2 regions of the Streptococcus rifensis genome follow, and region 1 is predicted to be linked to the other one. Evidence: predicted binding sites of a transcription regulator. Region 1 holds the regulator's gene; the other holds the start of a gene.
The links. Region 1 encodes Rex, which represses fermentation and respiration genes when NADH is low (regulators of the CRP and FNR family bind a similar motif). Its sites were predicted from a motif close to TTGTGAANTANTTCACAA; they were not measured.
Positions count from the first base shown of each region.

Region 1 (4,481 bases):
GCTTCTGGTCATAAATTTCATGGTCCAAAAGGAGTTGGTTTTTTATACACAAACACCAATCGTCTCCACCCCCTTCTTCTTGGTGGTAATCAAGAAGACAAGCGCCGGGCCAGCACTGAAAATTTGGCCAGTATTGCATCGATGGCAAGTGCCTTAGAAGAAAGTCTAGCATCTTGGGAAACCAATATGGTTCATGTGCAGCAATTGAGACGAGCTCTTCTAACAGCATTATCTCCTTTGGGACCTACTGTCAATCAGGACCAAGATAATCTCCCCTACGTTCTCAATATCGCTTTTCCTGGTCAACTCAATGAACAATTACTAATGCGACTTGATTTATTGGGGATTTCTATTTCAAGTGGATCAGCCTGTACGGCAGGAAATATTGAACCTAGTCATGTCCTCGAGGCCCTCTATGGAGCTGAACACCCACTTCTCAAGGAAAGTGTCCGTATTAGTTTTTCAAAATACAACACCCTTGAAGAGATCGATACACTTTCATCTCAATTATTAAAACTATTAGGAGAATAATCATGGCTTTTGACAAAAAAGTTACCTTAAAAAACTGTCCTTACACATACGAGATTGATTCTCAAATTCGTAAATATACCCTGCTAGATAATACCTTTCTTCAAAATAAATTAGGAAATTTTGAACTCACACGTCTTTTAGAAGAAGTCCCTAATTCTGGAGAAGGATTCCTTTTAAAAATTATTATTAATAAAGATCTAGATGGGTTTAAAATTAATATTACAGACAAATCCGGTCTTCGTATCGTCGACATCTTTAAACCTAGCGCTAACACCATTATTCAACAAAAATTCTTTTTCCTTATGGATAGTCTTGTTGAACGCAACATTTTTAATAAAGTAGAAAAATAGGTCAGCTATGGTTGAAATCAGTTATCTAGATAGTTACAAGCAGGAACGCCATCTAATGTTTGCAGATGTGGACGAGTTTTTCAGAGCATTTGCAGGCTGTTTAACAGTTCCTGATCATTTAAAGGTTACGAAAGTCATCATTAACGGCCATAACATAGATTATAGTGGCATTATAGGTGACCTCTATCGTGTCATGCAAGCAAGGGACCTTAATTCCTATCTCTGATGCTTGAAAATACTCAAAAGGCTAATAAGGCTGGGGCATATGTCCCAGCCTTATTAGCCTTTATCGTTTGTTAAACAAGGCGCAGTGGCTCCGGATTCTTTAAGACCCTAGGTTCAAAGAACAGATTTGTTTTAACAGTCTGGAAGACAGTTAAAGGTTGGAAACAGAGCCAGCGATAGCTTGAGACAGACGTCAGAAAGAAATCGCTACTGTCAGCTATCCCCTAAGGAAAGTTTCAAAAATGACTTTGTCTTCGGTCAGACATTTAGAACGTGTTTTTTCAGGTGATATATATTGCAATTTTCACAAACTTTATTTAAAATAAAACTATTGAACAAGGAGTAACTTCAGAATGAAAAATGATAAAGGTCAATCCATTCCAAGAGCTACAGCAAAAAGGCTCTCCCTTTACTATCGCATTTTTAAGCGATTTAACAAAGAAAATATCGAAAAGGCATCGTCTAAACAAATCGCCGAAGCTATTGGTATCGATTCAGCCACAGTCCGCCGTGATTTCTCCTACTTTGGAGAACTTGGTCGTCGTGGGTTTGGCTATGATGTTAAAAAATTAATGAATTTTTTTGCTGACATTTTAAACGATAATTCAATCACCAATGTCATCTTAGTAGGCGTCGGTAATATGGGCCGAGCCTTGATAAACTATCGCTTCCATGAGCGAAATAAAATGAAAATTGTCCTAGCCTTTGATGTTGAGGAAAATGAGCTTGTGGGAACGACGTCAGCCGATGGTATTCCTATTTTACCAATAACTGCTTTAAAAGAAAAGGTAACTGATGCCAAAGCACAAACAGCTATTTTATCTGTACCTAGTATTAAAGCGCAAGAAGTTGCCGATCAACTCGTTGAAGCAGGTATTAAAGGAATTTTATCCTTCTCCCCCATTAATTTGACTGTCCCTAAAGACATCGTTGTCCAATACGTTGATTTAACAAGCGAACTACAAACTCTACTCTATTTTATGCGACAAAAGCAGTAAGGAGATCAATGACTCATCCGATTATCGGTATTTCAAGTAATATTGAATACAACCCTGAAGATCGTAATTTCTTTCAGGTCTATTGTGCTAAAGGTTATGTTGAAGGCGTCCAAAAGGCTGGTGGTGTGCCGCTTGTCCTACCTATTGGATCCCCTGATCTCGCTACAATCTATGCAGACACCATTGACAAACTGATTTTAACGGGTGGGCAGAATGTCCTTCCCGAATATTATGGGGAAGAAAAGACGATTAAAAGCGATGATTACAATCGAGATCGTGATGAATTTGAGCTCTCCCTTATCCGTGATATGGTAAAGCGAGAAAAACCGATTTTTTCAATTTGCCGAGGAACTCAACTCTTTAATGTTGCCATGGGAGGCACGCTGCACCAGGAAATCAAATCCCATTGGCAAGACCTTTCAGCTATGCATCCTACACATGAGGTCATTCTGACTGCTGGTACGGCATTATCAGATATTTTTGGCGAACGCCCCTCTATTAACTCATTTCACCGTCAAGCAATCAAAACATTAGCTAACAACCTTGATATTATCGGTTATTCAGCTGATGATAAAATCATTGAAGCTGTCAAAGCAAACGATGGCTACCCTTACATGGGCGTCCAATGGCATCCAGAATTTATGATCGACCATCGTCAAGAAGATTTAATGCTCTTTGACTATATTGTTAATCATCTCTAGAGCAGATCTGTTTCTTCTCGGTACGAGTAATACTCACCATTTCCGATAATTAAGTGATCCAACAAGACAAGGCCAAGCAACTCGCTGGCCTTTTTGATTGCCAAGGTAAATTGATCATCATTAGAACTAGGCCTAGATCTACCAGAAGGATGATTGTGAACAATAATGACTGATGTCGCCATATATTTAATGGCATAATGTAGGATTTCTCTAGGCTCAGCTAATGATTTCATAACAGTCCCAATAAAAATAGTTTCTTGCTTGATAATCTGGTTTTGTGTATCCAGATAGATAGCAAGCAAGTGTTCCTGCTTTTTATCACTGAGATCTTGCATCAATTGTTTCGCCAGTTTTTCGCTACTGAGTATTTGCTCCATGTGACGATACTTTGATTGATTAATTCGCTTCCCAAGTTCAATCATAGCCTTTATTTCGATAGCTTTGACCTTACCAACACCAGATAAACCTTGTAATTCCTGAACAGAAAATTCCTTCAACTCGTGCAAGCTCTTTAAACTATTTAATAGACTGTTGGCAACAGAAAGCACAGAATGACCTTTTGTTCCCGTCCTTAATAAAATAGCTAATAACTCTTGATTACTTAAGGTCTCAGCGCCTTCAAGAAGCAAACGCTCACGAGGCATCAACGATTCTGGTTCAACTGAAATACTATACATAATATCCTCCTACTACTCTATTCGTATTCCCAATCAGTTTAATGCCTTATATTTGTCATCTTTACCAGCAAATACATCAAAAAAGGAAGTGGCATTGACCACTTCCTTAAAAAAATTATTTTAGAAAACAGTTATCAAGGATTTTGATTGACCCGATGCCATTGATTAATCACATAGGTTAATTCCGTTAACTGAACGTATCCAAGGCCATTAATTTCGGTTGTCTCAGCGTTAGACCCTCCGAGTCCTGCTGTATAAAGAGCAATCAGATAAGGTGTTTCCTCGTAGACAATGGCATCGACATTCAAGGCCTCTGCATAGTAACCAGGTTTTTGGTAGATGGTTAAATGAGGTAAATAAGCCTTAAAATACTGATTGGGAAAGGAAATACCTAAGTAATAGAGAATATCACTATACTTTTCTTGATTGTGCCAAAGATAGTCTAACACCTGAATATAATAATCCGTCGTTGTTTTGTTTCCAGATTCCAAATCAATGGCCTTAATGTCCCCTCTCGATTGGCCATAGCGACCAAATAGCTTATAAGTTGCCTCAAAGCCACCTAACATCTGAACCATTCCGTAAGCTGGCGTATTTTCTGAATAAACCAAGGAATATTCTTGCATTTCAGAGATTGTCATCCCATTGCCAAATTGCCCACGATAAGCTAAATATTCCGATTCATTTTCAAAGGAAAGATTGGCAATGTCATAGGGTTTATCCATAAAGAATTGCCCGTTCAAAACTCCATCAACAATTAGCATGTTCAAGGGAAGCTTGTAGGTTGAACCCGCAGTCATCGATTGCAACTCATTCATGGCAATGATTTCGCCTGTCTCAGTATTTTTATAACTGAAAGCCACACTAGAGTGAGGAGCCCCTATTTCATCCAAATATACTTGAACAACTTCTGGTAACGACAGATGGGCATAATCATAATGAAGTCCATAGGCATCCATTAGGGTCAAATCCTGATCCATGACCGCCTGCTTAGCTTCT
Region 1 is NZ_JBRUCW010000003.1:35,414-39,894, forward strand. It holds gene ACVRYP_RS02395 (cysteine desulfurase family protein) at 1-531, shown strand, start outside; gene ACVRYP_RS02400 (DUF1831 domain-containing protein) at 534-881, shown strand; gene ACVRYP_RS02405 (DUF4649 family protein) at 889-1,107, shown strand; gene ACVRYP_RS02410 (redox-sensing transcriptional repressor Rex) at 1,460-2,104, shown strand; gene ACVRYP_RS02415 (gamma-glutamyl-gamma-aminobutyrate hydrolase family protein) at 2,113-2,805, shown strand; gene radC (RadC family protein) at 2,802-3,482, opposite strand; gene ACVRYP_RS02425 (serine hydrolase) at 3,617-4,481, opposite strand, start outside.

Region 2 (4,481 bases), on a different contig from region 1:
ATTGTACCAGGTAAGATGGACCGCTTCATGCTGGATAACACGCAAGTAGACCAAGCGTACACACTTCTTTCACAAGTCTACATCATGGATGACAGCAAAACTGTTGAAGCCTATTTTGATTCAGTAGGCGCTAAAGTCGTTAGCTTTGCCCGTTTTGAAGTTGGTGATGGTATCGAAAAAGCTGCCAATGATTTTGAAAATGAAGTTGCAGCAACAATGGCTGCAGCACTTGGTAAATAAGAATGACAGTGAGAGGACGATTGCTCCTTTCAGTTATCAAAAATGAAATCACAGATAAGACCCAATTCCTCTAGTAATGGTTGAGGAGTTGGGCCTTTTTGTGTTAATGAAGAAAAGACGGTCATCTAATCCAATGTTTTACAGACAGGATTTCTATCTTATGATATCATAAGATTAGGAGAATATAGAAATGACAAAATCAATCGCAATTGTAGGTATGGGGGTCAGTGGCCTCGCTGTTTTACTGGGCCTATCTCAATTAACAGAAACTCAACTGGCACAGTTGACTATTGTCTGTTTTGATGATCGAAATCATTTTGGACGTGGGATTCCCTTCCAAGAGGATGTCGATGAAGCTCTAATCAACTCGCCTATTGATACTATTTCCTTTGATTATCGAGATATGGGAGATTTTAAAGCTTGGTTGATCGCGAAAGGATATGCGGTGGATCGGCCTTATGTGAGTCGAGCACTTTATGGTCAGTATATGCAGGAGCGTGGTCAAGAATTGATAGACCAGTTGCCCACAACAGTTGTTAAAAAGCGCGTAGACCACTTGACCTATCTTCCAGAGACACAACAATGGCAAGTGCACATCGATGGGGAACTCTATGGGGAAGTCTTTGATGAGTTGCATTTGGCCTGTGGGGATTTACCCACCATTGATCCTTACCGACTAGAGGACAACTCTAATTACATTAGAGACCCTTATCCTATTAGAGAGCTAAACGACATTATTTGGAAGGATAGTTCGGTCTCTTTGATTGGGACAGGTTTGGCAGCGGTCGATGTGCTCAAATGGCTATTAAACCAACCTGTAGCCCGTGTTTTTGCTTTTTCAAGATCCGGTTATTTTCCGACCGTTCGTATCCTTGATGGGGAACCGTTCGAATGGGTGGCGATGACAGATGACAAATTTGAAAGCTTGAAATTAGAAGATTATTTTTCCATAGAAGAATTTGAAGAACTATTAGAAAAAGAGCTGCAGGCGCTTGGGTTTCAGAATTGGGAAAATGCCTGTGAAACCTATTTAGCATCAGGGATAGAGGGTCTTTGTTTAGCTGAAACTTACCCTGAGGAACTTTATCGACTACAAGCGCTTGCTTCTCGTGTGGCAGATTGGTTCAGCGACCTTTGGCCTCGGATGACGCAGTCAGACCGTCAACAGTACAAGGAGATTTACGAAAAAGCTATCATCAATCTTCGAAACCCTATGCCAGAAGAATCAGCCGATGTCCTGATAGGAGCTGATAAGTCAGGACGCTTAGTTGTTTTGAATCAGGTGACCGATGTTGTAGCAAACGATGAGGAGTTTGATATTATCCAAAAAGAAGGAGATGATTGTAAGGTTTCGTATGTGATTAATGCAACGGGCTATAACCTCACAAAAGCAAATCAGAAGAAGGCTACACCTCTTTTGCAACGATTGTTAGACCAGCACCTCGTACAAATCGATGACGAGGGAGGTCTCAGTGTCCTAGCTGAAACTGCTCAAATCATCTCCCCACGTTACGGCACCCTGCCGAATCTGTTTGCCCACGGTGAATTGATCAATGGTGTTATTTACCAAAATAATTCCACAATTAAAATTCAACAAATGGCAGAAAGAGCAGTTGCGGTTAGTCGATAACTTTTACTAGGCTAGCTATAGTAGTCGTTTTTAAAGTCATTAAGCAGTGAAAATGAACGAGCAAGCTTGTTTCAAAAAGTTTAGATTATAGTTGATATACTAGGAGTAAAGTTACAGAGAGACATTGTTAATTTTTGCACAATTTTTTGGAAAAAGTTATACTGAACATGCGAGGTCGTTTTCTAAAAAGAAGGGAGGTTAGATGTATCGGAGTGACGACTATAAGTTAGGAGAAATTGCTTTTCTCTAGAATGGAATGAGGTAAACTAATGAAAGTTTTTGCGAGTCCTTCCCGCTATGTTCAAGGGAAAAATGTTTTGTTTTCAAGTGCTGATCAAATTAATGCACTAGGCAAACGTCCTTTAGTTCTTTGTGACGATGTCGTGTTTGATATTGTTGGTGAGCGGTTTATTGACTATTTAAGCTCAGAATCTTTTGAGGTAACACGGGTAGCTTTTAATGGAGAAGCGTCTGATAATGAGATTAATCGCGTCGTTGACTTAGGCAAGGAAAGTCAGGTCGATGTCATTATTGGACTTGGTGGTGGTAAAACCATAGACAGTGCTAAGGCGATTGCTGATTTATTAATGATTCCTGTCATTATTGCCCCAACTATCGCGTCGACCGATGCCCCAACCTCAGCTTTATCTGTTATTTATACCGACCAAGGGGCCTTTGAAAAATATATCTTCTACTCTAAAAACCCAGAATTAGTCTTAGTAGATACCCAGGTCATCTGTCAAGCACCACCGCGTTTACTAGCTTCAGGGATTGCCGATGGTCTTGCGACTTGGGTAGAAGCTAGAGCTGTTGTCCAAAATAATGGAACAACCATGGCTGGTGGGCACCAAACCATTGCAGGAGTTGCGATTGCCCAAGCTTGTGAAAAGACCCTGTTTGCCGATGGCCTCCAAGCTATGGCCAGTTGTGAAGCCAAAGTAGTGACGAAAGCTTTAGAAAATATTGTGGAGGCCAATACCTTGCTGAGTGGTCTTGGCTTTGAAAGTGCTGGGCTTGCAGCTGCTCACGCTATCCACAATGGTTTTACAGCATTAGAAGGCGATATTCATCATTTGACCCATGGTGAAAAAGTGGCCTATGGCACCTTGACCCAACTGTTCTTGGAAAATCGTCCAAAAGAAGAGATAAACAAACATATTCGCTTCTACCAAGCCTTGAACTTACCAACACGGTTATCAGAATTGCACTTAGCTGATGCGGATTATGATACCCTGCTTAAAGTTGGAAAACAAGCAACGATTGAAGGAGAGACCATTCATCAAATGCCATTTGCCATTACAGCAGATGATGTGGCTTCGGCTCTTTTAGCAGTAGATCAGTATGTTGCTGCCTTAGACGATTAATTCAGGGGCAAAACATCCACTAGCTATTTAGGCTGATCAATTATCAAAAAAGTATTCTACCTCACTAGTCGTCTAGTGAGGTAGAATACTTTTTAATGGCTAAAAACATTGAGACCAAAGACCGTCAAGAGCCCCATGATCACACCTGCTAAAATTACCCCTAGCATAATGACCACAACACTTTTTTTGAAGTCCCATCCTAAAATACTGGCTGCTAAAGTTCCAGTCCAAGCCCCTGTACCTGGGATAGGAATACCGACAAATAGAAGAAGGGCTAGGAAAATCCCGTTCTTACCAGCTTTTTCTTCCAAGACTTTTCCTCCTTTTTGGCCTTTACGAAGACACCAGCTGAAGAAAGGGCCAATTACAGGTTTATCAGCACCCCAGACCAATACTTTGTGGGCAAAAAAGAAAATAATCGGCACTGGCAACATATTCCCAAGGACACCCAGGGAAAGGGCTTGCCAAAAGGGAATCCCATTAGCAATACCGTAAGGCACTGCACCACGAAGTTCAATCAATGGCACCATTGAAATCAATAATAAAATAAGATAATGCATAAAACCATCCTTAATGATAATAGTCTTATTGTATAGGCTTCTGTCAGAAAGGTCAACTAAAAGCTATTGAACTTGAAATAATCAAATATCCCATGGGAGAGCTTTTCTTCTCTGTACCTCTTTAGTTCCTAATTGATCATTTTTTTGATATAATAGTCAAAGATAGTCAGAGGAGGTGGTCTGATGGAGCCCAAAAATACATCTGATAGCATTGAAGCTTATATTAAAAAGCGTTTAGCCCAAGCTGGTTTTGTAGAGCTAAAGCGTAGCGAAGTGGCGGCGTCTTTTGAAGTTGTTCCAAGTCAGATTAACTATGTGATTAAGACGAGGTTTACTGAGAGCCGTGGGTATGTGGTTGAAAGCAAACGCGGTGGCGGTGGCTATATCCGCATCGATAAAATTGATTTTTCAGATCATCACCACCGATTAGAAGGGTTGAGACTTAGTCTTGGAAATCAAGTCAGTCAGACCGTTTTTACAGATATTATTCAAATGTTGTTTGAACAAAAGTTGATGACAGAAAGAGAGGGAAATCTCATTTTAGCCATGAGTACTAATGAGGTTTTAGGAGCAGAAGCTGATAAGATTCGAGCAAATTCGTTGCGACGGATTATTCAGCAATTAGATAGAAAAGAGTAACTGAAACGTATGAAATTATCACACGGTATGAGAACAGCTTGGGAAGAT
Region 2 is NZ_JBRUCW010000007.1:11,681-16,161, reverse strand. It holds gene tsf (translation elongation factor Ts) at 1-240, shown strand, start outside; gene ACVRYP_RS05350 (FAD/NAD(P)-binding protein) at 431-1,870, shown strand; gene ACVRYP_RS05345 (glycerol dehydrogenase) at 2,140-3,234, shown strand; gene ACVRYP_RS05340 (COG2426 family protein) at 3,327-3,794, opposite strand; gene ACVRYP_RS05335 (CtsR family transcriptional regulator) at 3,978-4,433, shown strand; gene ACVRYP_RS05330 (ATP-dependent Clp protease ATP-binding subunit) at 4,443-4,481, shown strand, end outside.
Region 2: the regulator Rex is predicted to act here: its motif matches at 1,995-2,012, upstream of ACVRYP_RS05345 (glycerol dehydrogenase).